Regions from separate parts of the Cupriavidus sp. FW305-F7 genome, predicted to be linked through region 3. Evidence: riboswitches for the same ligand, from Rfam matches in the RefSeq annotation. Region 3 holds a riboswitch; each other region holds the start of a gene.
The links. Region 3 has a riboswitch for glycine ahead of AC3WL8_RS22520 (D-amino acid dehydrogenase). Riboswitches for the same ligand answer to the same signal wherever they lie in the genome.
Positions count from the first base shown of each region.

Region 1: it holds a riboswitch for glycine, as region 3 does, so the genes downstream of both, AC3WL8_RS23980 (D-amino acid dehydrogenase) here and AC3WL8_RS22520 (D-amino acid dehydrogenase) in region 3, are expected to answer to the same signal.
Region 2: it holds a riboswitch for glycine, as region 3 does, so the genes downstream of both, gcvT (glycine cleavage system aminomethyltransferase GcvT) here and AC3WL8_RS22520 (D-amino acid dehydrogenase) in region 3, are expected to answer to the same signal.

Region 1 covers NZ_JBYSYC010000028.1:7,302-17,798, forward strand. The annotation lists gene AC3WL8_RS23950 (adenylate/guanylate cyclase domain-containing protein) at 1-1,290, opposite strand, end outside; gene AC3WL8_RS23955 (aminotransferase class I/II-fold pyridoxal phosphate-dependent enzyme) at 1,451-2,794, opposite strand; gene AC3WL8_RS23960 (DJ-1/PfpI family protein) at 2,977-3,687, shown strand; gene AC3WL8_RS23965 (M20 family metallopeptidase) at 3,701-4,870, shown strand; gene AC3WL8_RS23970 (DUF485 domain-containing protein) at 4,872-5,207, shown strand; gene AC3WL8_RS23975 (solute symporter family protein) at 5,204-7,117, shown strand; glycine riboswitch at 7,354-7,448, shown strand; gene AC3WL8_RS23980 (D-amino acid dehydrogenase) at 7,493-8,845, shown strand; partial or broken gene AC3WL8_RS23985 (short-chain dehydrogenase) at 8,989-9,243, opposite strand; gene AC3WL8_RS23990 (hypothetical protein) at 9,281-9,625, opposite strand; gene AC3WL8_RS23995 (ProQ/FinO family protein) at 10,408-10,497, opposite strand, start outside.
Region 2 covers NZ_JBYSYC010000044.1:58,852-69,348, forward strand. The annotation lists gene AC3WL8_RS31305 (MBL fold metallo-hydrolase) at 1-537, opposite strand, end outside; gene AC3WL8_RS31310 (L-serine ammonia-lyase) at 618-1,994, opposite strand; gene gcvP (aminomethyl-transferring glycine dehydrogenase) at 2,143-5,073, opposite strand; gene gcvH (glycine cleavage system protein GcvH) at 5,174-5,554, opposite strand; gene gcvT (glycine cleavage system aminomethyltransferase GcvT) at 5,643-6,770, opposite strand; glycine riboswitch at 6,869-6,994, opposite strand; glycine riboswitch at 7,016-7,103, opposite strand; gene AC3WL8_RS31330 (YMGG-like glycine zipper-containing protein) at 7,178-7,405, opposite strand; gene AC3WL8_RS31335 (UvrD-helicase domain-containing protein) at 7,689-9,785, shown strand; gene AC3WL8_RS31340 (hypothetical protein) at 10,009-10,497, opposite strand, start outside.
Region 3 covers NZ_JBYSYC010000025.1:26,449-36,945, reverse strand. The annotation lists gene AC3WL8_RS22555 (amidohydrolase family protein) at 1-85, opposite strand, end outside; gene AC3WL8_RS22550 (GntR family transcriptional regulator) at 211-960, shown strand; gene AC3WL8_RS22545 (tripartite tricarboxylate transporter substrate binding protein) at 987-1,967, shown strand; gene AC3WL8_RS22540 (Bug family tripartite tricarboxylate transporter substrate binding protein) at 2,029-3,018, shown strand; gene AC3WL8_RS22535 (TlpA family protein disulfide reductase) at 3,044-3,547, opposite strand; gene AC3WL8_RS22530 (sialidase family protein) at 3,544-4,764, opposite strand; gene AC3WL8_RS22525 (TonB-dependent receptor) at 4,790-7,120, opposite strand; glycine riboswitch at 7,277-7,375, shown strand; glycine riboswitch at 7,376-7,494, shown strand; gene AC3WL8_RS22520 (D-amino acid dehydrogenase) at 7,506-8,819, shown strand; gene AC3WL8_RS22515 (branched-chain amino acid ABC transporter permease) at 8,899-9,915, opposite strand; gene AC3WL8_RS22510 (branched-chain amino acid ABC transporter permease) at 9,915-10,497, opposite strand, start outside.

The DNA.
Region 1 (10,497 bases), on a different contig from region 3:
AGCATCGAAGGTGCGTTCGCGCCGAACGTTGGCTCCCATGTCCAGCAGCGTCGCGTCGGCGTCGCCGATGCCCAGCAGATGGAGCAGGTAGGGCAGGCGGTCTTCCAGGCTGCGATCCAGCGTGATCACCTTGCCCGCGATCTTTTCGCGGCAACGTCGCTCATCGTCCTGGGCGGTCAGCTGAAAATAGTTCCGCAGGAGTTCAATGAGCGGCAAATAGGCAAAGGCCTTGCCATGCGATACCGAGAAGGTCTCCAGCACCAGGCAACTGCTTGGCGAGCTCGTCTTGAACTCGTGGAACAGCCGCGACTTGCCGACTCCGGCTTCCCCCATCACCGCGACGATCTGCCCGTGTCCGGACGTGGAAACCTCAAGCGCTCGGTGTAGCGCCTCCAGCTCGGCTTCGCGGCCCACGAAGCGAGCCAGCCCGCGATGCGCTGCCACTTGCAAGCGCGTGCGCAGCGCACCGAGGCCGAGCAACTGATAGACCGCGAGCGGCTTGGGGATGCCTTTGACCTGCGCAGTTCCGAGCGCCTTGAACTCGAAGTACCCCTGCGCGAGCTTGTGGGTGGATTCGCTCACGAGGATAGAAGAGAGCGCCGCCATGGTCTCCATCCGCGAGGCAATGTGGATCGTGTGCCCCACCGGGTCATAATCGGTGTGCAAATCGTCCTTGCGGATCGAGCGCACGACCACCTCGCCCGTGTGAATGCCTACCCGAATCTGCAGCGAAACGCCTTGCTCCAGCCGAAGCTTGTCACTGTGCCGCTGCATCGCCTCCTGCATCCGCAGCGCAGCGTACAAGGCGCGCTTGGGATGATCCTCATGGGCGATGGGCGCGCCGAACAGCGCCAGAATACCGTCGCCCAACGACTTTGCCACGTAGCCCTCGTAGTAGTGGACGGCTTCCATCATCAGTTCGATGACCGGTGTGATCAGGCGGTGAGCGTCTTCCGGGTCGCGGTCGTGGATCAGGGCAGTCGAGCCGGCCATATCGGCGAACAGGACGGTGATGGTCTTGCGTTCGCCGCCGGCATCGCCGCGGGCCTCGAGGGCTGCCTGCTCGGCCCGGATACGCTCGGCGAGGTGCGATGGGGTGTAACGAATGGGGCCGGCGGATGATTCCTGCGGCAACTCACCGACGGGCGTGCCGCATGCATTGCAGAAGCGTGCGGTCGCAGTTAATTCTTTGCCGCAACGCACGCAAATTCGCGCCAGCCTTACGCCGCATTGCTCGCAGAATTTCGCTCCATCGGCATTCTCGAACCGGCAATTTGCGCAGCGCACCATGGGAGCCTCCTCCCGAACTTGCTGCAGCCAATTAGATACCCCGATATCTTTCGTCGCAAGCCCAGTGCCGTCATGCCCCGGGATCAGGCTTGGCATTCGTATGCCAGCCATCTCGATGTCCAGGTCTGACCCGCGGAAATTGCTGGGGACAGCTGGCTGGCTAGGCCGAGAATGTTGTGCTTGACGCGATCACCAGTTCGCGAAAATCCGAAAGAAACGATCCAATTTGCTGCGTGGTCAGTCGAGCGCTGGTGACTCGGATGCCCGATTGCCCTTCGACGACGAAGTCACTACCCGTGCGTACCATCCATCCCTTCGCCAACAGCCATTGAGCCACCATGGCCTCGTCCTTCAAAGGAATCCACACATTGAGGCCGACCTTGCCTGGGACGTCGACCCCAATCGACAGGAGGCCTTCCTTGAGTGTGACGAAGCGCTCGCGATAAGCCTGCCCGGCGAGCCTGATTCGGTCTTGCACTCGCTGATCGTTTAGCAGCGCGAGCGCTGTCTGTTGGAGCAGCGAACTGACCCAGCCCATGCTGGTAGCTTGGGAGTACTCCAGCTTCGCAAGCGTTACAGGGTCTCCGCAAGTGACTGAAACGCGCAAATCCGGCCCCAGAAACTTGGAGAAGGAGCGCACCGTGAGCCATCGAGCGCTCTCCGCGTGCCACGGCTCGTATGGCGCCAGCTCCAGCAGACTGGAATGGTCGTCGTCAATGAAAAGCACCTCGTCACGCCCACGCGCAATGGTCCGCAACTCGCGTGCACGCCGGGAACCCGTTGCCGCGCCGGTCGGGTTTTGCGCGCGCGAGGAAAAAATCACTGCGCGACAATCAGAGGACAGTGCATTCCTCAACGCTTCTGGCCGGATCCCCTCGTCATCCATCTCCATCTGCACAGCTCGTAAGCCTAGCGACCGCACCAAGGCCAGCGTCGTCATATAGGTGGGCGTCTCAACGGCGATCTTGTCTCCAGGTTTGACGTGGGTACGAAGCGCTCGCTCCATGGCGTCCAAGGCGCCGCTTGAGACAAAGATTCCGTGAACCGTCGAGAAGTCCGACTCAAAAAAAGAAGTCGCCCAACCCACCAGTTCCGCAACGTTACGCCGCTCTCCGTAAAGCCGTGGCGAAGAAGGGGTGGTTGCAAATGCACTCAGAATCTCGTCGCGCGTGGGCAAGAAGGCCGGGTCTGGATTGCCATCATGTGCCGCAACCACACCGCTGACCGTGACGGAGGGCGGCGCAATGGGCACTGGTGCGTCGAGATGCCGCTTCGCGACCACGGTACCGCGTCTGCCTGCCGTCACGATGACACCACTTTCAATCAGCATCCGGTAGGCCGTAGCCACCGTGTTCTTGTTGATACCGAGCGACTCGGCTAAGGCACGCACCGTCGGCAGCTGCTCTCCTGCGGCAAGTTTGTTGTCGTAGACGGCCCGCTCAATGGTCCGAAACAGGTCTTCGGCCTTCCTTCCTCCGACTGCAAATCGGCTTGGGTCAAACATGCTTTTGTACTGGTCCAAAGTTTAGGAACTCATTATACGTCCCCTTAGCATCGGGCTGAACCATAGCGCAAGCCCTATGGGAGCGTGTTAACCCTGATGCGCCGAGCCCGAAAAAGCGCCTATAGTTGTCCCGGTACAAACATACTATTGTACCGGTACAAACACACGAGAGGAAAATTGAGATGCAGAAGATTCCGGCGGACCGGCACCTGAAGATCGGCGGTTTGATCTTCCCCAACATGGATCAATGTGACTTCACCGGCCCATTCGAGGCCTTGTCGCGCATTCCGAACTCCACGTTCCACACGCTGTGGAAGAACAAGGAAATTGTTCGCGATATGCGAGGCATGCAGCTCGTTGCAGATACTTCCTTCGATGAGGCTCCGCAACTTGACGTCCTGCTCGTGCCGGGAGGCTATGGCCAGGAGGAAGCGGCGGCGGATGAGACTGTCCTCGCCTTTATCCGCCAGCAAGCTGAACACGCCCTATATGTTTACTCGGTGTGTACTGGCGCTCTGCTCTGTGGCGCGGCTGGCTTGTTGCATGGGCGCAGGGCGACCACGCACTGGACAGCGATGGAAGTGCTGCCCCTCTATGGCGCCGTGCCAAGCGAGGAACGGGTCGTCATCGACGGCAACTATGTCAGCGCGGGTGGCGTTACATCGGGCATCGATGGTTCCCTGGTCTTGGCTTCACTGCTCCGTGGAGAGCGGTTAGCGAAAGAACTCCAACTTTATATGGCCTACGACCCGCAACCCCCCTTTGACGCAGGGTCCCCGGCGACCGCGCCCAGCGACATTCTGAGCACCGTCCGTGCGCGAGCATCTCAAATCACCGAGCAACGCTTGGCGAGCGCCCGCCAATATGCTGAGCGAGCCTTGGATCTAGCCTAACCATTCTTTGAGCATGATGCCGTCCACACCACTTATTGATATTGCGTCTGCCGAATCGCTAGCCATTTCGCTCACGCAGCAGTTCGTCAAGGTCGACACTGTGAATCCGCCCGGCAATGAAAGCGCGCTCGCTCGCCTGATCGGCGCACTATTGGCGGAAGCAGGGTTGCAGACGACGTTCCATACGCTAGCTGACGGAAGAGAAAGTCTGGTGGCGTGGACTGGCTCAGCCAATGAAGGGCCAAAGCTGTGTTTCACGGGGCATCTCGACACGGTGCCGTTTGGATCTGCGCCATGGAGTCTGTCGCCACTTTCCGGTGAGATTCAGGGCGACAGGCTGTATGGTCGCGGGTCGTCAGACATGAAGGCTGGTATCGCGGCGTTTATTGCCGCCTTACTCCGGCATCGCGAAACGAACGGACAGCATGCCGCGGTTATCCTGGTCTTGACCGCCGGCGAGGAGACGGGGTGTGAAGGTGCCAAGGCTCTACGGACCCTTACGCAGCCGGCTTTCAATGTTGGTGCCATGGTGGTGGGTGAGCCAACTGCCAACGAGGTCGTGATCGGCCACAAGGGGGCTTTGTGGATTCGGGCCCAGGCGCAGGGTATTACGGCCCATGGCGCTATGCCGGAGCGCGGGGACAACGCGATTTATCACGCTGTCGATGCCATACACAAGCTTCGACTATTCAACTTCCATGCTCCGGAAGATGACCTCCTTGGCCACCCGACGCTCAACGTAGGGACGATCTCCGGCGGTCTCAATGTCAATTCGGTGCCTGACCAAGCTTTGTTTGAGGTCGATGTACGGACGGTTTGTGGGATGCCGCATGACAAGTTGCTCGACGAACTCGGCGCTTACCTTGGCGACCGTGTAGCGCTTAGAGCGAAGCTCGACGTGCCCGCTCTGCGACAGGAGATGAGGAGTCCGTGGATCGCACACGTCAGCAGAATGGTCAGTCAGATCACCGGCTCTCAAAACGGCGGACGCGCAGTCTCATTCTTTACGGATGGTCCCGTCCTCAGGGAAATTTTTGGGGCCGTCCCCACCGTGATTCTCGGTCCCGGCGAACCATCCATGGCGCACAAGACGGACGAGTATTGCAACGTGAGTTCGATTATCGCTGCCGTAAATATCTATGCGCGGATCATCGAGGCTTGGGAAAGCAAAAGGGAACAATGAAATGTCATATCAACAAGTAGCAGATGGACCGATCGATTGCGAATGGTTGACGGAATCTAGAGAGTTCGTCGTCGTATCTCGTGGACGCAGTTTTACGATTGTTGTATTGCTGCTTGCCTTCGCGATTTACTATTTTGCACTTTTGCTAGGTGCGGCCTATTGGAGCGACGTGCTCTCGATACGAATCGTAGGGGCGGTTAACGTCGGCATGATATTGGCCATTTCCCAGTATCCGGTCGCTGGCCTCATTGCTGCCATCTACGTTTGGAGAATGCGTAAATTCGACAAGCTGATCGAAGGATCCGGTAAGGATACCGCCGTAGGGAGCAAGAAATGAGAAATTTTCTGAAATCGCCCACTTTAAAATTGGGGATCGTGATGGCGATTTTTACGATCGTGCCAAATTCAGTCCGCGCTGCATCTGAACTGATTGAGCCAAGGTTTCGCGGCCTTACCTTCGCCACATTTGCGTTGGTCATCGGTTTAACGCTTATCGCAACCTGGTATGCGGCACGTCGGAATGCCAGCGCCCGCGATTTCTATACGGGTGGGGGAATCTCCGGCCGGGCGAATGGCCTGGCCATTGCGGGAGACTATCTCTCGGCCGCCGCCTTCCTGGGCGTCTCCGGGTTGATTTCCCTATATGGCTACGATGGCATCCTGTATTTGATCGGTTTCTTCGTTGCGTTCATTCCCGTACTGCTGTTGATTGCGGAGCCATGTCGGAATCTCGGCCGCTATACACTGGGTGATGTCCTTGCCTATCGCAACAATTACCGCGCTTCCAAGATTGTCGCGGCGCTATCAAGTATCGTGGTGGCGATCTTCTACCTGATTCCGCAGATAGTAGGCGGCGCAACCCTCATCAAGGCGCTGGTCGGATTCCAGTATGAGGCCTCCGTCGTGATGGTTGGGCTGCTGATGCTGGTCTACGTCTTGTTTGGCGGGATGAGGGCGACGACGTATGTACAGATCATCAAGGCGATTCTGCTTCTGTTTTCTTGCGCGTTGATTGTGATTCTTGCGCTCTATCCATTCGGGTTCGACGTCAATTCTCTTTTCAATGAAGTTCTTTCGAGTCAAAAAGTTGCCCACCATTTGACTGCGGTTTTCCAGAATCAGAATGATGCAGTGGACGGGACCTCGCTGGCGCGGAAGTTCTTCGAGCCTGGCCTCTATTTGAAGAACCCTGTCGAACAGGTATCGCTGGGCTTGGCGCTTACGCTTGGGACGGCCGCCTTGCCTCACATCCTGATGCGATTCTTCACGGTGAAGGATGCCAGGACTGCGCGCTCTTCTGTCTTGTGGGCCATGTTGTGGATTGGCGTCTGCCATCTCATGATTATCGTGATTGGCTTTTCTGCCGCCTACTATGTCGGACCCAGCACAATCCTTGCCGCAGATAAAGGGGGCACGCTCGCAGCACCTCTGCTAGCTCAGTTCCTTGGGGGTGGGGCAAACTCATTCGCTGGCAATCTCTTCCTCGGGTGGGTGGCGGCTGTCGCCTTTGCAACGATTGTCGCCGTGGTGGCAGGGCTTACGCTTGCCGCAGCCTCCGCCCTTGCCCATGACATCTACGTCGGGGCAATCCGTCGTGGTGAGGTATCCGAACGAGAGCAAGTGATCGCAGCCAAGGCCGCCGCCGCAATCGTTGGTGTCGTGGCAATTGTTCTGAGCATTCAGGCAAAGGGCCAGAACGTTGCGCATCTTTCAAGTCTGGCGTATGCCGTTGCGGCTTCCGCCAATCTCCCAGCGTTGTTGCTTACCCTGTACTGGCGTCGGTGTAGCACTGTCGGTGTTTGCGTCGGCGTCGTCGGGGGGACACTTGCAGCAGTCCTGCTTGTGCTGGTGTCGCCCAATATGCAGTATCCCTTGCTCGAGAGAGCGCAGGCTGAACGAACGCAAGCCACCGCCGCCAGGAAGATCGAGAACCTGACGGTAAAGATGGCGGCATCGACCGGAGCCGGCCGTGATGAGCTTGGGGCTGAACTATCAAAGGCGCGCGCCGCCATCGCGAGCGCACAGTCGACCATCGATGCGCTCCGCGATCGTCGGACAAGCTTGATTGGGCTCGAGGTGCCCCTATTCCCCTTGCGTAATCCGGCGCTCGTCACCGTTCCATTTGGCTTCATGTTGGTGTTCCTTTTTTCGGTACTCTTCCCGGATCCGCGTGCTCAATCGATCTGGACAAGAATGGTGGCCCAGCGAGAAACCGGCGCCAACGCAGCAGCAGCCATTTCGCACTAAGCATTGCGAAGTACGGAAACGCTCGATACAGCTGGCTAAGGCCAATCGATAATTTACGGCCTTAGATCTGATCGGTCGGCATGTTGGTGAAGTATGGACAGATACAGCTTTCAACGTGGTGTCGACCGATACAAGGAGCGTGAGATTACTTGTCAAAAACCAGGAGTCATGACCGACACCAATCGGTTATGCTGAACAAGCAGCACGCAAAAGTGGCCATTAGTTGTTGATGGCCACGATACGTCGCAGGAGAGACTGGGCAGGACACGTGCCCAGCGCCGACGGAGCAACCACCCCGGAAACTCTCAGGCAAAAGGACTGTGACGTCTACTGCAAATCTGGAGAGTGGCATGCCAGGCATGCCCACCGAAGGGGATGGCGCCGGCACCGTTGGCGCCTAAGCTCTCAGGTCCCGAGACAGATGGGGTGAACGGCCGGATCGTCCGGTCACGAATTTACTTCACAGGGACTGCCATGACGCATATTGTTATCGTCGGCGCCGGTATTTCCGGCGTCACTACCGCTTATACGCTCTCGAGACTTGGCTACCAGGTCACGGTCGTCGACCGCCAATTGTATCCGGCGATGGAAACGTCGTTCGCCAATGGTGGCCAGCTTTCCGCCAGCAATGCCGAAGTCTGGAACAGCTCTGGCACGCTGCTCAAAGGTATCAAATGGATGCTGCAGAAAGATGCCCCGCTGTTGCTCAATCCCAAGCCATCGTGGCATAAATACTCGTGGCTCGGAGAATTCGTCGCGAGCATCCCCCGCTACCGCCGCAACACGATCGAGACCACTCGGTTGGCCATCGAGGCACGCAAGTATCTGTTCGAGATGGCAGAGCGTGAGCAGATCGACTTTGACCTGCAGCATCGCGGCATCCTGCACATCTATCACGACAAAGCGAGCTTTGCGGCCGCAGGCAGGACCAACACTCTCCTCGTTGCCGGAGGACTTGAGCGTCATGCTGTGAGTCCGGAGGAAATCAAGACGATCGAACCAACGCTGCAAGGCCAGTACTACGGCGGCTACTTCACCGCGTCAGACGCCACCGGCGATATTCACAAGTTCACGCGCGGCCTCGCGCAGGCCTGTCATAAATACGATGTGTGCTTCCTGCATGGGGTGGACGTGCAGGCCGTCGAGATGACCGAACAAGGCGTTCGTCTCCTGTTGCAGACAACACTGGACGATAAGCTCTCGACCACGCGCGCTGACGTTGGGACGGAACTCGTCGCCGACGCGCTGGTTGTCTGCGCCGGTGTCGGGAGCCGCCATATCGCGCAAATGGTGGGGGATCGCATCAATGTGTATCCGGTCAAGGGCTATTCGATCACCGTGCATTTGGACGACGAAGCCAGTGTGCAAGGTGCGCCGTGGGTCAGCCTGCTGGATGAGAGCGCGAAGATCGTGACAAGCCGCCTGGGAGCGGGGCGTTTCCGTGTGGCCGGCACGGCCGAATTTAACGGTTACAACCGCGACATTCGCGCCGACCGCATCGAACCCTTGATCGCCTGGACACGCCGTAACTTCGCTATCGGTACTTCGCGTGTGGTGCCGTGGGCTGGCTTGCGCCCGATGATGCCTGACATGATGCCGCGCGTCGGCCGTGGCCGGCATGCACGCGTGTTTTACAACACCGGCCACGGGCATCTCGGTTGGACATTGTCGGGTGCGACTGCCTCGATGATCGCGAGCGTAGTCGACCGCGACTGTCCGCGCCACTAGTCCTGAAGGGCACGTTGCTGATGTCAGCGCTTTGCCGACTCACGCCCGGGTGTGGATAGCGTTTGGTCTTGCCAACGTCCGGATCGAGCTTCTCCACCGGTGTTGCTCCAGTGCCGTACCGGCACGCGTCATGCGGATCGGCTTCAGTACGGGCTGGCCGTGGGGCGCACGATGATCTCGCTGACGTCGACATCGGCAAGCTGTTCCACCGCGTACGCGATGGCCCGAGCAATCGCCTCAGGCTTAATGGCGATTCGGCGGAATGTTTGCATGGCTGCGCGCGCATTGTCATCGGTGATCGAGTTCGCCAATTCGGATTCGACAACACCCGGGCAGACGACAGTGACTCGGATCTTGTCCGTTTCCTGACGCAGGCCATCAGCGTCCCGGCGAATTGCGGGACCCAACGGGCGACGTCACCGGCAACAAAGCAAGTTATTGGGGACGGCTTTGCTCCGGCAGTAACAAGCGCAGCCTCCCCTTCAGCTTGAGTCCGTCCCGCAAATTCAAGCTGAGCAGCGTGATGTTCACAAGTCCAGCGACCAGTTCCAGCACCTGGACAGCGTAGAAGGCGGCATCAAATTCGTTGGCTCTCGCCCTTGAAGCCAGGAACATCGCAGACGGAATCAGGATAAGAAGTCCGTTGGCAGCGATGAAAGGCATGCGCCGCTTCTTCGCATTCACAAGCCGGCCCAATCGCCCTTTCGATAGGGCGAAGCCCGAACCGCCCGCTGCTGCCAAGGCCGGTACCAGCAGCAAGAAGCCCCACGGGATTGCCATCTTGACCACGACGACGGTCGCCCGCCGTAGCGGAAAATAAATTTGTCACCGGGGTATCCAGCTGGAACCCTTGTCGCATAAAGGTGGCGGAAAATGAATTGACATTTTTATCGACACTCTAAAAATAATGAATTAGTCAATTCGCATTAGTCCGCATTAAAATCGTCTCGTTGCATCCTAGACTTCGAATCCCGCCCGTAAGGTACTGATCTTATGGAAGATTCGTGGCAAGTCTCCGAGCCGATCGCAGTTGCCCGACCTTACGGGGCACACCGCCTCGAAGCATTTAGGGCAATGCCGGCATAGAAAGCAGCCAATCCATCTTCGATTGATTATTTCACGATCATGAAATCATCTGGCCCGCCGCCTCCACGCTGGCTTGCCTTGTTCACGGGAGGGGCTCCATGGCGCGACCACTACCTGATCCGACGCCACCGTCGCGCGCGACGATTCGCAGCATTCACCAACTGGGCGACCGCATTCGAGCCACCCGCGCAGGGGAAGGGGTGCCCATTGACCAAGCGGCGAGGCATTGCGGGGTCTCCATCGGCATGCTGTCCAAGCTGGAGAACGGCAAGGGCGTCAATCTCGAGCACGCCCTGTGTGTGCTGATGCTGGTCGTGCCCAAGGCGCATGCACCTTGGCTCGAAGAGGCTGCGACCCATGCGTCCAAGACCGGCGAACTGGCGGCGTGGGATAAGAGCGCTCCCAGGTGCCGTGGCGCGGAGAGGGATTGCTGTGCGCCTTCGCTGAGCCGCGGCTGTCCATGCCAAAACTTCAACCTATCGAGCCGCATCAATGGGGTGCGACGCCTTCGCCGATTGGGATGGTGCCCCCGGCGAACGCCTTGCTTGCAGTTGCTGCGCCGGTTT
Region 2 (10,497 bases), on a different contig from region 3:
GGCCGGGTAGACCTGCGTGTCGTCGGGCAGCGCAAACAGCTTTCTGGTCAGGCTGTCGTAGAGCGTGCCGGCGTCGCCCGACTGGAAGTCGGTGCGGCCGCAGCCGTCGATCAGCAGGGCATCACCGGTGAAGACGCGGCGTACGATGCCGTCGGGCGTAGGCTCTTCCCACAGGTAGCTCATGCTGCCGGCGGTATGCCCTGGCGTATGGATGGCGCGCAGCACCTGCTTGCCGAAGGCGACAGTGTCGCCGTCGATCAGCTGCTTCTGGGCGGGCTTGATATCGCAGCCGGACGGCGCCGCCGTGTGCGCGCCGGTCTGCAGCGCAAGGTGGCCTGCCGAGGTGATGTGGTCGGCATGGGCGTGGGTCTCGACGACCCACGCGAGGTGCGCGCCGGTGTCTTGCAGCAGCGCCATGTCGCGTTCGAGCTGGTGGTCGACCGGGTCGATCAGCAGCGCGTCCCCCGTGGCGGCATCGATCAGCAGGTAGGTGAAGGTGGACGAGGTTTCGTCGAACAACTGGTGGAAGGTCTGCATGGCGGTCCTCTTCTTTTGCCATCGGGGAACGCCGCCATGATACGCCGCGCCATGCCGTTGGGCACTAGCAGCAGGGGTTGTCAGCACTCCACGATATTCACCGCCAACCCACCCCGCGCCGTCTCCTTGTACTTCGTCTTCATGTCGGCCCCGGTCTCGCGCATGGTCTTGATGACCGAATCGAGCGAGACATAGTGGGTGCCGTCGCCGCGCAGCGCCATGCGTGCTGCATTGACCGCCTTGACCGAGGCCATCGCGTTGCGCTCGATGCATGGGATCTGCACCAGTCCGCCAACGGGGTCGCAGGTAAGGCCGAGATTGTGCTCCATGCCGATCTCGGCAGCGTTCTCGACCTGCGCCGGGCTGCCGCCCTGTACCGCCGCCAGCGCGCCGGCGGCCATCGAGCAGGCCACGCCGACTTCGCCCTGGCAGCCGACCTCGGCGCCGGAGATCGACGCATTGAGCTTGTACAGCAGCCCGATCGCACCCGCGGTCAGCAGGAAGTCGACCACGCCTTGCTTGTTGGCGCCCGGCACGAAGCGGTCGTAGTAGTGCAGCACCGCGGGGATGATGCCGGCCGCGCCGTTGGTAGGTGCCGTGACCACGCGCCCGCCGGCGGCGTTCTCTTCATTGACGGCAATGGCGTACAGGTTGACCCAGTCCATCACCGAGAGCGGGTCCGACAGCGTGCGCTCGGCGCGCTCGGTCAGGCTGCGGAACAGCTCGGGCGCACGGCGCTTGACCCTGAACGGCCCCGGCAGCTCGCCGTCGGTGCGGCAGCCGCGCGCGACGCACGCCTGCATCACGTCCCAGATATGCAGCAGGCCGCTGGTGACTTCCGCCTCGCTGCGCCAGGTCAGCTCGTTCTCCATCATCAGCCGCGCGATGCTCTTGCCGCTGGCGCTGGCCATCTCGAGCATGTCCTTGCCGCTGCGGAACGGGTGCGGCAGCTGCTGCGCGGCATTGAGCACCTGTGTATTGGGTGCGCCCGCGGTCACGACGAAGCCGCCGCCGACCGACAGGTAGCGCGCCTCGCGCAGCGATGCACCGCTGGCGTCGAAGGCATGGAACTTCATGCCGTTGGGATGCTCGGCCATGGCCTCGCGCCGGTAGAAGGCGATGTGCTCCTTCTCGACGAAGGGCACAATATGCTTGCCCAGCAAGGACAGCTCGCGGCTCGCGCGCAGCGCGGCCAGGCGCGTGTCGATCGTATCGGGGTCGATGGTGTCGGGCGCCTCGCCCATCAGGCCGAGGATCACGCCCTTGTCGGTGCCGTGGCCCTTGCCGGTGGCGCCAAGCGAACCGTACAACTCCACGCGCGCGCTGGCCACCTGCGGCAGCAGGCCATCGCGCTCAAGCCCCTGCGCAAACATCAGGGCCGCGCGCATCGGGCCCACGGTATGCGAGCTCGACGGGCCGATACCCACCTTGAACAGATCGAAAACGCTGACTGCCACGGGAAGTCTCCAGGATGTCGATGGCCCGCGCAGGGCTCTTGTCGTTTTGCAGCCTTCGCTCAGAACGGGCGCCGCACGGCGCGGCGCCCTTCATATCGAGCATAGCGCTTTGGCGGGCGCCCAGTGCCGCGGGCGGCCCGTCCGAAGCTCAGTCGACCACGTAGTCGCTGACCGGCACGCAGGCGCAGAACAGGTTGCGGTCGCCGTACACGTTGTCGGCACGGCCGACCGGGGGCCAGTACTTCTGCGTGCGCAGCGATGCCACCGGGTACGCGGCTTCCTCGCGCGTGTACTTGTGGGTCCACTCGTCGGCGGTCACGACCGCGGCGGTGTGCGGCGCGTGCTTGAGCGGGTTGTCGTCGCGGTCGAAGGTGCCGTCGGCAACGCGGCCGATTTCCTGGCGGATCGCGATCATCGCGTCGATAAAGCGGTCCAGCTCGTGCAGTGCCTCGCTCTCGGTCGGCTCGATCATCAGCGTGCCCGGCACCGGGAAGCTCATGGTCGGGGCGTGGAAGCCGTAGTCCATCAGGCGCTTGGCCACGTCTTCATTGCTGATGCCGGTGTCCTTCTGCAGCGGGCGCAGGTCCAGGATGCACTCGTGCGCGACCAGGTCGTGCTGGCCGGTGTACAGCACCGGGTAGTACGGCGCCAGGCGCTTGGCCACGTAGTTGGCCGCCAGGATTGCGTTCTCGGTGGCGGCGGTGAGGCCGGCCGAACCCATCATTGCGATATACATCCACGAGATCGGCAGGATGCTGGCCGAGCCGAACGGCGCCGCCGACACGCCGCCGATGCCGCGGTCGTCACGGCGGTAGCCGACGCTGTCCTGGTTGGGCAGGAAGTCCGCCAGGTGCGCACCGACCGCGACCGGGCCCACGCCCGGGCCGCCGCCGCCGTGCGGGATGCAAAAAGTCTTGTGCAGGTTCAGGTGGGAGACGTCGCCGCCGAACTGGCCCGGCGCGGCGGTGCCGACCATCGCGTTCATGTTGGCGCCGTCGACATAAACCTGGCCGCCGTGCTGGTGCACGATCTCGCAGATCTGCTGCACGCCCTGCTCGAACACGCCGTGCGTCGACGGGTAGGTGATCATGATAGCCGCCAGGTTCTTGCTGTGCTGCTCGGCCTTCTTCGCCAGGTCCTGCAGGTCGACGTTGCCGTCCTCATCGCAGGCCACCACCACCACCTTCATGCCGGCCATCTGCGCCGACGCCGGGTTGGTGCCGTGCGCCGACGACGGGATCAGGCAGATGTCGCGATGGCTCTCGCCGCGGCTGGCGTGGTAGGCGTGGATGATCAGCAGGCCCGCGTACTCGCCCTGCGAGCCGGCGTTGGGCTGCAGGCTGACCGCGGCGTAGCCGGTGGCGGCACACAGCATGGCCTCGAGCTGGTCGATCATCTCGCGGTAGCCCACGGTCTGGTCCAGAGGCGCGAACGGGTGGATCTGGCTGAACTCGGGCCACGTCACCGGGATCATCTCGCTGGTGGCGTTCAGCTTCATCGTGCACGAGCCCAGCGGGATCATGGTGCGGTCCAGCGCCAGGTCCTTGTCGGCCAGCATGCGCAGGTAGCGCAGCATCTCGTGCTCGGCGTGGTGCGTGTTGAAGACCGGGTGGGTCAGGTATTCGCTGGCGCGTGCCAGTGCCGCCGGGAAGGCGTCCTGCGCGACGGCCTCGAGCTTGTCGAAGTCCAGTTCGGCGGGCAGCGGCTTGCCTTGCGTGAACACTTCCCACAGCGCGACCACGTCGGCGCGGCTGGCGCTCTCGTCCAGCGAGATGCCGACGCGCGTGGCGCTGATATGGCGCAGGTTGATGCCGCGCGCGGTGGCCGCGGCATGGATCGCATCGGTGTTGAAGCCGGTTTCCAGCGTCAGCGTGTCAAAGAAGCTGGCGTTGGTGCGCGCGAAGCCCAGCGCCTGCAGGCCGGCGGCCAGCGTCGCGGTCAGGCGGTGCACGCGCTGCGCGATGCGCTTCAGGCCCTGCGGGCCGTGGTAGACGGCATACATCGAGGCCATCACGGCCAGCAGCACCTGCGCGGTACAGATGTTCGAGGTGGCCTTCTCGCGGCGGATATGCTGCTCGCGCGTCTGCAGGGCCAGGCGATAGGCCTTGTTGCCCTGCGCATCGATGGTCACGCCCACCAGGCGGCCCGGCATCGAGCGCTTGAAGGCGTCCTTCACCGCCATATAGCCGGCGTGCGGGCCGCCGAAGCCCAGCGGCACGCCGAAGCGCTGCGAGTTGCCCACGGCCACGTCGGCACCCCATTCGCCGGGTGCGGCGATCAGCGTCAGCGCCAGCAGGTCGGCGGCAGCCACCACCAGGCCGCCGGCCGCGTGCACGGCATCGGCGATGGCGCCGTAGTCGTTGACGTCGCCGTTCACGCCCGGGTACTGCAGCAGCACGCCGAAGGCGTTGGCCGCGGCGGCCTCGGCAGCGGGGCCGACCTTGACCTCGATGCCCATCGGCAGCGCGCGCGTGCGTACCACTTCCAGCGTCTGCGGCAGCACGTCGTCGGCCACGTAGAAGGTGTTCGAGTCGTGCTTGTTCACGCGCTGCAGCAGTGTCATGGCTTCGGCCGCGGCAGTGCCTTCATCCAGCATCGACGCATTGGCGATGTCCAGGCCGGTCAGGTCGGTGACCATCTGCTGGAAGTTCAGCATCGCTTCCAGGCGGCCCTGCGAGATTTCCGGCTGGTAAGGCGTGTAGGCGGTGTACCAGGCCGGGTTCTCGAAGATATTGCGCAGGATGACGCCGGGCGTGACGGTGTTGTAGTAGCCCTGGCCGATAAAGCTCTTCAGCACCTTGTTCCTGCCTGCCAGGCCGCGCAGCTTTGCCAGCGCGGCTTCCTCGCTCAGCGGCTCGGTGAACTCGCCCATCGGCATGCCGTCGCGGCGGCGGATAGCGGCGGGGATGACGGCGTCGATCAGCGCGGCGCGGTTGTCATAGCCGAGCACCTTCAGCATGTGCTGCTGTTCGGGAGTATCGGGGCCGATATGGCGGGCGGCGAAGGCGTCGCGCGCCTCCAGTTCGGCCAGCGTGGGCCGGGTTACTTGGGCGGCGTTCATGGGAAGCGGGGCGTTCATTGGCAAGAACCTCGTGGGGTGCGCGCCGGCCGGTGGTCAGCCGGGACGGCGCGCGTCAGTCTGCAGTGGCCGGTCCATCGTTGGACCGGCGCCGCCGGCGTCAGGCGCCGACGCTGGCCTTGTAGGCGTCGGCCGACATCAGGCCGTTGACGTCGTCGCCGTTGGCCGGCTTGAGCTTGAACAGCCACGCGTCGAAGGCGTCGGCATTGACGCTTTCCGGCGCGGCCGTGGCGGCCTCGTTGACGGCGATCACTTCGCCGGCCACCGGGGCGTAGATGTCAGAAGCGGCCTTTACCGATTCGACCACTGCCAGCGCGTCGCCGGCACCGACCGACTTGCCCACTTCGGGCAGTTCCAGGAAGACGATGTCGCCCAGCGCGTCCTGCGCGTGGTCGGTGATGCCGATGGTGAGCGTGCCGTCGGCTTCGACGCGTACCCACTCATGCGACTCGGTGTACTTGAGGTCAGCGGGGAAATTCATGGAGGTTCTCCGGATACAGATCTGTTTCTTGTTGGGTGATGCCTGCCCGGCAAGCGCCGGCAGGCGAGGGCGACCGTTGGTATGAGCCTCAGCTCACGAGTGCCTTGCCATTACGCACAAACGGCAGTTTAACCACAGTCGCGTTGAGTTTGCGGTCGCGGATCTCCACCTGCACGGTATCGCCCACGGCGACATCCTTCGGCAGGCGGGCAAAGGCGATGGACTGCGACAGCGACGGGCTGAAGGTGCCGCTGGTGATTTCACCGTCACCGGCCGGGGTGATCACTTTCTGGTGGGCGCGCAGGACGCCGCCTTTGTCACGCAGGATCAGCCCGAGGAATTGCTGGCGCGAACCGGCCGCGCCCAGTGCCGCCTTGCCGGTGAAATCGCGCTCGCTCTGCAGGTCCACCGTCCAGGCCAGGCCCGCATCCAGCGGCGAGGTGTTGATATCCATGTCCTGGCCGTACAGGTTCATGCCGGCTTCCAGGCGCAGGGTGTCGCGCGCGCCCAGGCCCGCCGGACGCACGCCGGCGGCGTTCAGCTTTTCCCAGACGGCGGCAACGTTTTCGGCCGGCACCACCAGCTCGAAGCCGTCTTCGCCGGTGTAGCCGGTGCGGGCCACCATGATCTCGCCGATGGCCGGGTCCTGGACCACGGCGGCGTTGAAGGGCTTGAGCGTGTCCGACGGCTGGGTCGAGGGGAAGGTGCTCCACACCGTGGTGCGGGCGTTGGGCCCCTGCACGGCGACGATGGCCAGAGGCTGCACGCCTGCAGGCGCAACATCTTCACGGCGCGGCGTGATGGTCACATCGCTGCCGGTGGCGGCATTGCGCGCGCGGATCCATTCGATGTCGCCCAGCGCGGTGCTGGCGTTGACGACCAGGCGGAAGCGGTCCTCGGCAAAAAAGTAGACGATCAGGTCGTCGATCACGCCGCCTTTCTCATCCAGCATGCAGGAGTAGAGCGCCTTGCCCGGGGTCTGCAGCTTGTCGACATTGTTGGCCAGCAGGCCGCGCAGGAAGCTGCGGGTATTGGCGCCGGTGAGGTCGACCACGCACATGTGCGACACGTCGAACATGCCGGCGTCGGTGCGCACGGCATTGTGTTCTTCGATCTGGGAGCCGTAGTTGACCGGCATGTCCCAGCCGCCGAAATCAACCATGCGGGCGCCGAGGGCGCGGTGGATGGCGTTGAGGGGCGTGGCCTGGAGCGTCATGGAATCCTCGGGGGCAATCTCGGTTGGCGAAAACAAAAAAGGGCCATCCGCCGCAACGCTCGCCGCGCCTGAATGTGGCGTAGCAATCCGCTGCGGCGGATGACCCCTCTGTCCTCGATACCTGAGAGATTACAAGGCGGATCCTGCAGGACCCCATCCTCGTGCGCCCCTTCGGTGGGCACGCTCGCCACGAATGGCGGGTGCCGCTCTCCAGAGTGCGGCATGCATCGTGTGCATATTGCATGCCGATCCGATCGGTCCGTGGTGCCTGAGAGTTTTCGGGTGATACCCCTTCGGCGGCGCAGGCGATGCGCGCTCTCCCGGTCGGATGCGCGCAATGTACGGGAGGCCCCGGCCTTTGTCAAACCGGCCAGGGAGCCTGCCGTACCTGTCGCTGCGGGTCTGGCTTACTTCTTCTTGTCGTCGGTGACAACGTTACCGATCACGCCGCCCACGGCCGCGCCACCCAGCGTACCCAGCGCACTGCCTTCGGTGAGGATGGCGCCGCCCACGGCACCCGCGCCCGCGCCAATGGCGGTATTACGCTGCTTCGGGGTCATGTCCGCGCAACCGGCAAAGGCCGCGACGGTCGCACCGATCAGGGTCACCTTGGTCAAAGTCTGCAGGGTTTTCATTATTGGCTCCGGTGTGATGATTCAAGCATGTCACCCCCGCCGCGCAGGCCGGGGGGACATATCAGTTAGAGCGTTGCGTTGCGCGATTGGCTCCGGCCTTTACGAAGTGTTACGCCAGTGACACAACCGGCCCTGTCAACGCGGTTTGCGCTGACTGACCTGCCGCGGCCAGCGTGTTAACATCGTCAGCTTTGCCGCCGAGCCCGTTTTTGGGGTGCCGGCGTGTCCCGCCTGGCCTTCCGCTGTTCCTGCTGATTTCCCCGCCTCCAACCGCATCCCTCGCATGACCCATGGCCTGAACCCCGCCCAATCTGAAGCCGTCCGCTACCTGGACGGCCCTTGCCTGGTGCTGGCCGGGGCGGGCTCCGGCAAGACCCGGGTGATCACGCAGAAGATCGCGCATCTGATCGAGGACAAGGGTTTCGAGCCGCGCCATATCGCCGCCGTCACCTTTACCAACAAGGCCGCCAAGGAGATGCAGGAGCGTATCGGCAAGCTGATGGAGGGCAAGACCACGCGCGAGGGCAAGCGCATCCCGCTCAAGCAGCTGACGGTCTGTACCTTCCACTCGCTCGGGGTGCAAATCCTGCGCATGGAGGCCGAGCACGTGGGCCTGAAGCCGCAGTTTTCGATCATGGATTCGGATGATTGCTTCGGCCTGATCCAGGAGCAGCTGGGCACCACCGACAAGAAGCTGATCCGCGGCGTACAGGGCACGATCTCGCTGTGGAAGAACGGCATGGTCGATCCGGAGGCAGCGATCGCGCAGGCCGCCAATGCCGACGAGCACCAGGCCGCGCTGGTCTACCGCAACTACGTGGCCACGCTGCACGCCTACCAGGCGGTGGATTTCGACGACCTGATCCGCCTGCCTGCCGAGCTGTTCGCGCGCAATGAAGCCGTGCAACTCAAGTGGCAGAACCGCCTGCGCTACTTTCTGGTCGACGAATACCAGGACACCAACGCCTGCCAGTACCAGTTGCTGAAACTGCTGGCGGGTGGCTCGCACCTGCGCGCGCCGGCCTTTACCGCGGTGGGCGACGACGACCAGGCCATCTATGGCTGGCGCGGCGCCACGCTGGACAACCTGCGCGGGCTGCAGACCGATTTCCCGGACCTGAAGGTGATCAAGCTGGAGCAGAACTACCGCTCCACCGTGCGCATCCTGGAAGCAGCCAACGCGGTCATCGCCAACAACCCCAAGCTGTTCGACAAGAAGCTGTGGAGCGAGCACGGCATGGGCGACCCCATCGCCATCCACCCGATGAACGACGAGGAGCACGAGGCCGAGTCGGTGGTGTTCCGCCTGTCCGCGCACAAGTTCGAGCGCCGCGCGCAGTTCCGCGACTACGCCATCCTCTATCGCGGCAACCACCAGGCGCGGCTGTTCGAGCAGATCCTGCGGCGCGAGCGCATTCCCTATGTACTGTCGGGCGGCCAGAGCTTCTTCGACAAGGCCGAGATCAAGGACATCTGCGCCTACCTGCGCCTGATTGCCAACCCCGACGACGATCCCGCCTTTATCCGCGCCATCACCACGCCGCGCCGCGGCGTGGGCAACACCACGCTGGAAGCGCTGGGCACCTTTGCTGGCCAGGCCAAGGTGTCGCTGTTCGAGGCCGCGATGATGGGCGGCATCGAAGGCAAGCTGCAGCCGCGCCAGCTGGAGCCGTTGCGCATATTCTGCGAATCGATGGTGCGGCTGGCCGACCGCGCGGCCAAGGATCCGGCCACCGTGGTGCTGGACGACCTGATGGAAGGCATCCACTACGAGGCCTACCTGTACGACAGCTTCGACGAACGGCAGGCGCAGTCGCGCTGGACTAACACGCTGGAATTCCTGGACTGGCTCAAGCGCAAGGGCACCAAGCCAGAAGGCGCCGAGGGCGAGGAAGCCACCGGCTTCGACAATGCCGACGGCTTCGGCAGCGAAGGCAAGAACCTGCTCGAACTGACCCAGACCGTGGCGCTGATGAGCATGCTGGAAGGCCGCGAGGAAGACCCCGACGCGGTGCGGCTGTCCACGCTGCATGCGTCCAAAGGGCTGGAATATCCGCACGTGTTCCTGGTCGGCGTGGAAGAGGGCATCCTGCCGCACTGCCGCGAAGACGAGGACATGAGCGACGAAAAGATCGAGGAAGAGCGGCGGCTGATGTATGTCGGCATCACCCGCGCGCAGCGCAGCCTGCATGTCAGCTGGTGCAAGAAGCGCAAGCGCGCGCGCGAGACCTACTCGTGCCAGCCTTCGCGCTTTATCGGCGAGATGAAGCTGGAGGAAGCGCCTGCGCCAGTCGATGAAACCCCGGCGATGAGCCCCAAGGACCGGCTCGGCGCGCTCAAGGCACTGCTGGGAACCGGCGGCAAGACGGCCCCGGGCTGAACGGGCGCTACAGTCCCGATACAAAGGCCTACCAGGCTGACAAGACGCCGGGCGCAGGCGTCCCTAGTATGGCGGCTGTGCTGCTCGCGCCGTGTGCGCGGGTGGCGCCGCGGCAGGCCCGCCCGGTCTGCCTGCTGCGCCGGACGTCTCGTTCGGAACTTCCCTGTTATTCGGCCCCCGGCGCGCGAGCGTGCGGGGGCGTTTTTTTGCCGCGGCCGCGAACCTACCGCTGCGGTCCGCCCGGCGGCATCATCATCGCGCCCGCGGGCGGCAAGCCCATCCAGCGCGCGGCTTCGGGCGCGGCGCGCAGGCGCCGGCGCTGGGCCGGGTCGAGGCTGTCGTCCAGCGCCAGCCAGCGTTCGCGCACCGCGCGGCGGTCCTGCTCCAGCGCATCGTGCAGTCGGTCCATGGCCTGCGCGCGCGGCCGCAGCGGTGCGTCGGGGGTTTCGTCGGCCGTCTCGCGCAGCAGGCGCGCGTGCAGTTCCAGTGCATGGGCCTCGGCTTCGCGAGTGGCGCTGCGTGCGGCCTGCCAGAGCTTGGCCTGCGCGGCACTGAGTCCCAGCGACTCGGCGGATGCCGGCGCGGAGGGCGGTGGCGGCATCGCCCCTGTCGGCGGCGGGCCGGATTGCAGCGCGCTGGCCGGCGTGGCCAGCAGGCACGCGGTGCACAGCGCCAGCAGGGAAGCGGCGGTGCGCAGGCGGGTCGGCGGAAA
Region 3 (10,497 bases):
GCCGGTAGCGGGCCGATGGCGCGGCCACTCCGGCATCGAAGACGTGGAAGTGGGTATCCACCAGCGGCAATGCGCGCTTGCTCATCAGTCAGTCCCTCCGTGGCGCGGCTCAGTGGCGCGGGTATATCCGGATATGGCATCCGAACCCGCGTCAGTATTCTAGTCCTCTAGAGGACATCGGCATTGACATCAATTTAGCACGGGTTCGGCATGCCAGACAACGCGCTGCTCCAGACTACAACCACCGCCGCGGGCCTGAGCCGCTACGGCCAGATTGCGGCGGAACTGCAGGCAAGGATCGTTTCGGGCGCGTGGGCGCCCGGCAGCGCCATTCCTGCGGAAGGCGCGCTGGCCAAGGAGTTCGGCATCGCGCTGGGCACCATCCGGCAGGCCATCGCCGTGCTGGTCCAGCAGGGCCTGCTGGAGCGCGTGCAGGGCAAGGGCACCTTCGTGCGCAAGGGACTGAGCGGGGCCAGCCTGATGCGGTTTTTCCGCTTCGGCGGCGCCGATGGCGCGCCGGCGGTGCCGCGCTCGGAAATCCTGTCGTGCCGCGCCGTGCGCCTGGACAAGGCCATGGCAACCCGCTTCGGGCTGCCGACGGGTGCACGCGGGCTGGCAATTTCACGCCGCCGCTGGCTGGATGACACGCCCCGGCTGCTGGAATCGATCTGGCTGCCGCTGCCGCGCTGCGAGGCCCTGCAGCAACTCCCGCCGGTGCAATGGGGCGACCTGCTCTACCCGCTGCTGGGCAGCGCCTGCGGCATTACGGTCCATCGCGCCGTTGATGAAGTGACCTTCCGCACGCTAGCAGCAGACGAGGCCGCCTTGCTGGACTTGCCGGATGCGCACCCGTGCGCGGTCGTGACCCGGCATGCCTTCGACCTGGGCGGCAGCTGCATCGAATACCGGCTGACGCGGGGCGACGCCTTTGCCTTTCGCTATACCGCGGACGTCCGCTGACGGACCGCACCCGAGGAGACAGACCCATGCACGCACGCCACGCGATCGCCGCCACGATCGCTGCCATGATCACCACCACCACGCTGGTGCAGGCCGCCGACACCGCCGCGGCCTGGCCGGCACGCCCCATCACGATCGTGGTGACGTATCCGCCGGGCGGCGGCGCGGACCTGATGGCACGGCTGATCGCCCCGGGTCTCGGGCGCGAGCTGGGCCAGACCGTGATCGTCGAGAACCGCCCGGGTGCCGGTGGGCAGATCGGTGCAGCCTATGTCGCCAAGGCGGCGCCGGACGGCTACACGATGATGGTCGATGCCTCCTCGTATGCGGTGAATCCCAGCCTCTATCCGCGCCTGCCCTACGATCCGGACAAGGCCTTCCGGCCGGTCGGCGTGCTGGCGCGCTATCCCAATGTGCTGGTGGCCACGGCGAGCTTCCCTGCCAGCAAGGTCAGCGACGTCATGGCCATGGCCAGGCAAAAGCCAGGCTCGGTCGCCTTTGCGTCCTCGGGCAATGGCTCGGCGCAGCATCTGGCGGGCGTGCTGTTCGAGCAGCGCGCGGGAGTCGACCTACTGCATGTGCCCTACAAGGGCGGCGGCCCCGCCATGACCGATGTCATCGCCGGCCAGGTGCCGCTGTTCTTTGCCAACGTGGCGTCGAGCCTGCAGCACATCAAGGCCGGCAAGCTCAAGCCGCTGGCAGTGACCAGCCATGCCCGCACCCAGGCATTGCCGTCCGTGCCCACCATGCAGGAAGCCGGCGTGGCGAGCTACGAGGTCTATGAATGGAACGCGGCTTTCCTGCCCGCCGCAACGCCGGACCCGATCGCAGCGAAGCTCGCTGACGCCCTGCAGAAAGTCATGACCAGCCCCGAGATCCGGCAACGCGTGGCCGAGCTGGGCGGCGAGGTCGTGGCTGCGCCGCCAGCACAGGCACGGCAATTCATCGACGGGCAGACCCGGCTATGGGCCAAGGTCATCCGGGACGGCAACATCAAGCCCGAATAGCACCCGCCAGCACCGCCCCTGCCCCACCACGGCCCAGCTACAGAACCTTCAGGAGAAAAACATGACCTCGATCAATCCCCTTCGCCGCCATCTGCTCAAGACCACCGCCGCGCTGGGCGCGTGCGCGCTGGCGCCAACGCTGGCGCGTGCCCAGGCCTGGCCGGCCAAGCCGATCCGGCTGGTGGTGCCGTTCGCGCCGGGCGGCAGCTCGGAGATCGTGGCGCGCTCCACCGCGGCGGAGCTGACCAAGCTGCTTGGCGTGTCAGTCTTCGTCGAGAACAAGCCCGGCGCGGCCGGCAATATCGCGATGGGCGAAGTCGCGCGCGCCGATGACAACCACACGCTGATCCTCGGCCATATCGGCACGCTGGCGGTCAATCCGTTTATCTTCCCGAAGCTGCCCTACGACCCCATCAAGGATTTCCGCGCGATCTCGCTGCTGTCGAAGGTGCCGAGCCTGTATGTGGTCCACCCCGACGTGCCCGCGAAGAACCTGAAGGAGTTCGTGGCGCTAGCCAAGAGCAAACCCGGCAAGCTGAACTACGGTTCGGCCGGCAACGGCAGCGCCGGCCACCTGGCCTTTGAATACCTGAAGGCCGCGACCGGCACCTTCATCACCCATGTGCCGTATCGCGGCAGCGGCCCGCAGATCACCGACCTGCTGTCGGGGCGGCTGGACGCGGCCGCCGTCGGCGCACCGGCGATCATCCAGTTCATCAAGGCCGGCAAGTTGCGCTGCATCGCCACCGGCACGACCCAGCGCATTCCCCAGCTGCCTGACGTGCCGACGGTTGCCGAACAAGGCTATCCCGGCTTCGAAATGACGCAATGGTATGGCCTGCTGGCACCGGCGTCTCTGCCCCAGGCGGCCGCCGACAAGCTGGCGGACGCCACCGTGAAAGCTGTGAAGAGCAAGTCGTCGGTCGAGCGCCTGAGCGCGGATGCGGCGATTGTGGTGGGCGACACGCCGGCGGAGTTCTCGCGCTTTATCGCGCAGGAACAGCAGCGTTGGAAGCCGATCATTGCGCGCGCGGGGATCAAGCCGGATTGAACGGGCAGCCGCTCCCGGCGCAGCCTCAGCCGGCGATGCCGGCCCAGCGCAGGTGCTTGCCCCAGTCGGCGTCGCTGATCACGCCGGACACGCCCTGCCGCTGGCCATCGGCGCGATAGAAGTAGGTGCGCGGCATCTCGCCCATCCAGTCCGGATCGACCGCATAGCGCAACCGCTCCTGCGGCTCGTGCCCGAACACCCACGCGTTGCGCGTCAGCCTGACGCGCTGGAGCAGTTGCTGCACCTGTGGCAGCGCGTCGGGGTTGTCCGTCGCCAGCGTGACGACGCGCAGGTCCCGGTGCTGCGCGCGCAGCTTGCCGATGGCGTCGAAGTTGCGCTTGCAATAGACGCAGTCGAGCGACCACACCACCAGCACAAAGGGCTTGCCCTGCTGGCTGGCTGCCAGCTGGGTGGCGCTGGCCGATGCGAACACGGCGACGCGCTCGGCCGGCGCACTGCCGGCATTGGCGGCAGTCATCGCCAGGGTCAGGACGGCAGCGGCGAGCAGCTTGCGGCGGGATGGCATCATGCGCCCTCCTTGCCCAGCGGGAACACCTGGAAGCCCTCGGCCTCGGTACGCCACAGCACGTAGGCGCGGCCCGCATGCTGCAGCAAGTGCGGCTGGTCCGAGTCGCGCTCCGTGCCGGCAAGCTTGCGCGTCTGCCAGGTCTTGCCGCCGTCTTGCGACAACATCGCCGACAGGCGTGTCTGCTGGCCGTCGAACGATTTCCAGGTCACCGCGATCTCGTTGTCCTTCAGCGCGACGATATCGGCATGCTGCGCGCGCGGGTCGTCCAGCGGGCGCTGTGCCAGCAGCTTGCCGTCCTTCCAGCGCCCCACCGAGACCGTGGGCTTGCCTTCGCGCACGTTGAACCAGACCATATGCACCGTGCCATCGGGCGCCACCGAAGCGCCGGGGCCGTGGTGCGGGCAGGCGTCGATGCGCCAGTCGTCGAAGGTGGCGCGCTGCATCGGCGTGGCCCTGCCGTCGGTGCCCAGCAGCGCCAGCGCGTGGTCGCGCGCGTTGGGCGGGAATACATGGCGCCACAGCGCCAGCATCTTGCCGTCAGGCGTGGGCGACAGCGCGATGCGGCAGCATTCGCACGACTGGTCGGCGATCTTGTAGTCGGCCTGGAAGGTCTTGCCCTGGTCGGCCGAGACCGCGTAGTAGACCGCGGCGCCGGCGTACGGCTGCTTGCGCGCCTCGGCGGCAACCACGTCGCGCTTGTCGATCCAGCTGACGAAGACGCGCCCGGCGTTGTCCACCGCGATGGCGTCGAAGCGGTGTGCGATCTGGTCGCGGTTGGCATGCACCGTCAGCGGTTCGGCAAAGGACTTGCCGCCATCGGTGGAGCGCGCAAAGCGGATAAAGCCGGTCCACGGCTTGGGCAGCGGCTGGGTCCAGGTGACGTAGATCTCGCCGTCGCGCCCCGCGGCCACCTTGGGCCGGCTTTCGTGATCGGCGGCAACCTGCTCCGGCACGCTGTTGACATGCTGCGCCGGCCCGAAGCTGCGGCCGTAGTCGGTCGATGCACGTACCGCGACGTAAGGGCCGTCCTTGTAGGCGACCCACAGCTTGCCCTCGCGATCGAAGGCCGCGCCGGTGCCCAGCTCGCTCATCTTCGCGGTCTTGGCCTGGCTGCCGTGGCCGGCGTGATCGCCGTGCGTTTGCGCGGTCGCGGCCAGCGCGGCGCCGGCCATCAGCCCGGCAACGATCAGACGGAAACTGGGGCAAACGCCTTGCATGGGTGTGGTCAGCCTGTTCACGTGCTCAGAAGGAAAGTTTCGCCTCGGCGTAGAACGTCCGGCCCGGATACGGGTGGTAGACGTAGTAGCGCTGGTCGGTGAGGTTGTCGATGCCAAGCCCGAGGCGCACGTTCTTCGCGGGCCTGTACGTCACCTTGACGTCAAAGGTCAGGAAGCTGCTGGTGCCGCCGAAGGTGTCGGGATTGACGTCGGAATTGTCGAGCGTATTGTACTGCCGCCCCGAATAGGTCATGGCCAGCGTGCCGGCCCAGGCCGGCGTGATGCGATAGGTTCCCATCAGGTTGGCCCGCCACTTGGGGATGCGGTAGAAGTACTTGCCCACCGAGGCCGGGTTGTTGGCGTTCTCAAGCGTCTTCGAATGGTTGTAGGCCCCGCTGGCCGACAGGTCAAAGCCGCTGACGAACACATCGCGCGCGTCATAGGCCAGCTCGATGCCGCGGGTGCGCACGCGGTCGACGTTCTGGAAACTGGTGACAGTCGGGAATACCGTGGTGTTGGTCTGGCTGACCAGGGCATCGCGGATATCGTCCTCATACACCGAGACCCGGAAGTACGACGAATCCAACGTGCGCTCGAAGGTCAAGTCCTTCGAGAACGACCGCTCTGGCCGCAGGTTGGGATCGATGTTGATCAGCGCGGTCCCGGTGATGCGGCCCTGGAACAGCTCGCTGACAGTCGGGTAGCGATAGGCCTGGCCCAGCGACAACCGGCCCAGCCAGTCCTGCCCGAAGGCCTTCTCCAGCGCCAGCTTGGGCGACCAGTTGGATTCGCTGCGCACCGGGTAGCCGATATCCGCGCCGGGCTGGCTGCGGCTGCCGTCATAGGCACGCCAGTGTTCGTAGCGCAAGCCGGGGATCAGCTTCCAGTCCTCGGCAAAGTACCAGGCGTCCTGCGCATACAGCGCCTGGGTCTCGGTCTTGCCGGCAAAGGCGTTGTTGAAGGCGGTGATGGTGGCCGCCTGCCAGTCCGAGGTGTTGTAGGTGGTGTTGCTCAGCCGGTAGTTGTCGTAGTGATAGCCGAACGTGACCCAGTGCCCGCCCTGCAGCTGCTGCGGGCGGTAGTCGGCCTTCAGGTCGAGCGTGCGCCAGCCGGTGCCGTCGCCATAGGTCACCGTGCCCGGCCCGCTGCCAACGGTGTTGGCGCTGCGGCTGATGTCCTTGCTGACGTCGAACAGCGACGCCACGCCCGAGAAATTCCAGCCGGTCTCGTTGCGCGTGCGCAGCGACAGGCCATAGAGCCAGCGCGCGTCCTCGCCATTGCTCGGGGCAAAGGCGTTGGCGGGAATCACATACTCGTAGCCGCCGATATTCACTGGACCGTTCGACACCACGTTGCCACTGGCATCGCGCAGGTAGCTGCCCGTGGCGCTGGAGCGGTCCTGTTGCCAGTAGGCGGCAGTGAACTGCGCCTGCAGGGTATTGGTGATGTCGTAGCCAAGCTTGAGCTTGAGCTGGTCCTGCACGGTATGCGTGACGCCCTCGCTGTTCACGCCCATCACCACGCGGTCGCGGCCGGTCTGGTCCTGGTCGAAGTGGGCGCCGGTGACCGGCTTGTCGGCGGAAGTGGCACGGGCCGTGGAGCGCGCCGCGGTATAGAAGCTCAGCGGCTGGCTCTTGCTGTCCTGCCGGTCCACGCTGACCAGCCACGAGAACGGGCCGACGCGGTCGCCCACATAGGCGTTGGCGTGGACCCCGTTGAAGTTGTCGTGCGTGCCGTACAGGCTGAAGCGCTGCGTGAACAGCTGCACGCTGGCATCGCCCTCGAACTTCTCCGGCGTGCGCGTGGTGATCAGCACCGTCGCACCCAGCGAGTTGCCGGGATACAGCGCCGAATACGGGCCGTACAGCACACCCATGCGCTCGATCTCAGCGCTGTTGACCAGCGACCAGCGCGGCGGGAAGCTGAAGTCCGATCCCAGCAGGTTGGACAGCAGCAGGCCGTCCGCATAGACCAGCCCCCGCGCCGACTGGCGCGAACTGGTGCTGCGCACCGAGATGATCGAGTTCATATCGCCGATGAAGCGCTTGCGTACGGCGAGGTTGGGCGCGTATTTGAGGGCGTCTTCCGTGTTCACCACATTGAAGTCGGCCATGCGGCGGCTGCTGATGCCGTAGGCCGGCGAGGGCGTGTTGGGCGGTATGGCCGGCGTCTCGCCGCGCTCCGACTTGGCCGAGACCACCACCTCCTGCAGCGGCTCGAGCGCGTCCACCACCTGGGCGGCGGCGACGGCGGGGCCCATCAGTACCGCCGAAACGGCCAGTGCAATGCGATTTATCTTCACTGGAAAGCCTTGTTGTCGTCTTTTTTTTTGGCTCACTCCACCTGAGCGCAGCATACGGCGCTTCTCCCCGAGAGCGAGCGCTGACATTTTATGGGGCATGGGGACGCAGGCCGATGCGACATAGCGACGCGGGCGGCAGGCCGCCTAAGTGTTAACCCGCATATCCAACGTCGGACCTTGTCACTACATTGCCCCGATTGGCGTCAAGCCAATGTGATGCAGGGAGAGACTATCGCGGCGCCCGCCGCGCACAGCGCCGAAGGAGCAACCGCCCCGGAAACTCTCAGGCAAAAGGACCGGCATCACCAGTCAGTGCACTCTGAAGAATGCCGGACGCTATCGTCCGCCGGCATACCGAAGGAGCAAGCGTACCCCGCCCTGGCGGCCGGGTGTCGTGAATCTCTCAGGTCCAGAACAGAGGGGGCGTCCGCCACGCATATTGCGTCCGGGCTCCCACCATCGACGTTCCTGGAACCTGCAGATCATGAAATCAATCGCTGTCATCGGCGGTGGCATCACGGGTGTCACCACGGCCTACGCGCTGGCCCGGCGCGGATTCTCCGTCACGCTGTTCGAGCGGCACCGCTATGCCGCCATGGAGACCTCGTTCGCCAACGGCGGCCAGTTGTCGGCCTCCAACGCCGAGGTCTGGACCCACTGGTCGACCATCGTCAAGGGCATGAAATGGATGCTGCGCAACGACGCCCCGCTGCTACTCAATCCCCGGCCCAGCTGGCACAAGCTGTCCTGGTTCGCCGAGTTCATCGCCGCGATCCCCCACTACCGCCGTAACACCATCGAGACCGCGCGCCTGGCCATCGCCGCGCGTGAGCACCTGTTCGACTGGGCGGCGCAGGAAGGCATCGATTTCGACCTGAAGAAGGAAGGCATCCTCCATATCTACCGCGACAAGGCCGGCTTCGACCATGCCGGCCGGGTCTCAGCGCTGCTGGCGCAGGGCGGGCTGGAGCGCCGCGCCGTGACGCCCGAGGAGATGCGCGCGATCGAGCCGACGCTGGCCGGGTCCTACTATGGCGGCTATTTCACCGAGAGCGATTCCACCGGCGACATCCACAAGTTCACCAGCGGCCTGGCCGCGGCCATCGATCGGCTAGGCGTGCGCTGCCTGTACGGCCAGGACGTGCGGGCGGTGAAGACCGACGGCAGGCGCGCCACCGTGACCGTTCAGGACGGCGCCGACACGGCCAGCTCCACCTTCGACGGCGCCGTGATCTGCGCCGGCACCGCCAGCCGCGCACTGGCTGCGGGGCTGGGCGACCGCGTCAACATCTATCCGGTCAAGGGCTATTCGATCACGGTCAACCTGACCGATGAAGCCAGCCGCGCCGCGGCACCGGTGGTGAGCCTGCTCGACGACGAAACCAAGCTGGTCACCAGCCGCCTGGGCGACGACCGCTTCCGCGTGGCCGGCACTGCCGAGTTCAATGGCTACAACCGCGATATCCGCGCCGACCGCATCCGCCCGCTGGTGGAATGGGTGCAGCAGTGCTTCCCCGGCGTCAGCACGCGCAGCGTGGTGCCTTGGGCCGGGCTGCGGCCGATGATGCCGGATATGCTGCCGCGTGTGGGGCGCGGGCGGACGGCATGCATCTTCTACAACACCGGGCACGGGCACCTGGGGTGGACCTTGTCGGCGGTGACTGCGGATATGGTGGCGGGGATTGTCTACCAGCATCTCGGCGCGAAGCTGGCAGTCGCGCCGGGTGCGTCGCTGGCATTGGCCAAGGCCTGAGCCTGAACTTGCAGATGTTTTCCCCCCTCTCCCATTTAGGGGAGAGGGGAGAGAACTAGGGGCATGGACGGGTTTCGCCTCATTCGGGTCCGCGCCCCAAACTCCCCACAATCCCCTTGCGGAAAGTCAGCACGCACACGATGAAGATGATGCCCGTCACCATCGACACCGATTCACCGAACCCGTTGAACCAGTCGATGCCCGTCACCGCCGCAAGGTAGCCGCCCAGTTCGCCAAGCTTGTTCTCCAGCGCGATCACAACAAACGCGCCGATAATCGGCCCGGTGAGCGTGCCGAGGCCCCCCAGCAGCGTCATCAAGATCACCATGCCGGACATCGACCAGTGCACGTCGCTGAGCGTCTCGAAGCCCAGCACCAGTGCCTTGACCGAGCCGGCCAGCCCCGACAGCGCCGCCGACAGCACGAAGGCGGTCAGCTTGAAGTGGTCGACGTCATAGCCAAGCGACACCGCGCGCGGCTCGTTCTCCTTGATCGCCTTCAGGATCTGCCCGAACGGCGAATGCACCGTGCGCACGATCAGCGCAAAGGCGGCCACGATGATCGCCAGCGCCACGTAGTACAGCGTCAGGTCGTCCGACAGCGGCAGCACCCCGAACAGCTTGCCGCGCGGGATGCCCTGCAGGCCGTCCTCGCCGCCGGTGAACGGCGCTTGCAGGCAGATAAAGAACAGCATCTGCGCCAGCGCCAGCGTGATCATCGAGAAGTAGATGCCCTGCCGGCGGATGGCCAGCGAGCCCACCACGTAGCCGATCAGCGCGCCCGCAGCGGTGCCCAGGATCAGGCCGATTTCCGGGGTCACGCCCCAGACCTTCAAGGCATGGCCGGCGGCATAGCCAGCGCCGCCGAAGAAGGCCGCATGGCCGAACGACAGCAGCCCGGTATAGCCGATCAGCAGGTTGAAGGCGCACGCAAACAGCGCGAAGCACAGCACCTTGAGCACGAACACCGGATACGCACCGGCCAGTGGCGCGGCCAGCAGGCACGCCAGCACCACGCCGTATATCACCTGCTTTGGCAGGCGCCCCGCCACCTGCTGCTGCCGTACGCCGATTGCGGCGATAGATTGTCCGCTCATCACTTCTCCTTTCCGAACAGCCCTGCCGGGCGCAACAACAGCACCACCACCATGATGACGAAGACAACGGTGGAAGATGCTTCCGGGTACAACACCTTGGCCAGCCCTTCGATCACGCCCAGCCCCAAGCCGGTCAGGATCGCACCCATGATCGAGCCCATGCCGCCGATCACCACCACCGCGAACACGACGATGATTAGGTTCTGGCCCATCAGCGGCGATACCTGCATGACCGGCGCGGCCAGCACCCCGGCAAACGCGGCCAGCGCCACGCCGAAGCCATAGGTCAGCGTCACCATCCGCGGCACGTTGACGCCGAACGCCTCGACCACCTTGGCGTTCTCGGTGCCAGCGCGCAGGTAGGCGCCCAGCCTGGTCTTCTCGATCACGTACCACGTCGACAGGCAGACCGCCAGCGATGCCCCAACCACCCACACGCGGTAATTGGGCAAGCGCATGAAGCCGAGGTCGGAGGCGCCCTGCAGCGCCTCGGGCGGTCCATAGGGCAGCCCGGACACGCCATAAACCGAGCGGAAGATGCCTTCGACCACCAGCGTAATGCCCAGCGTCAGCAGCAGGCCG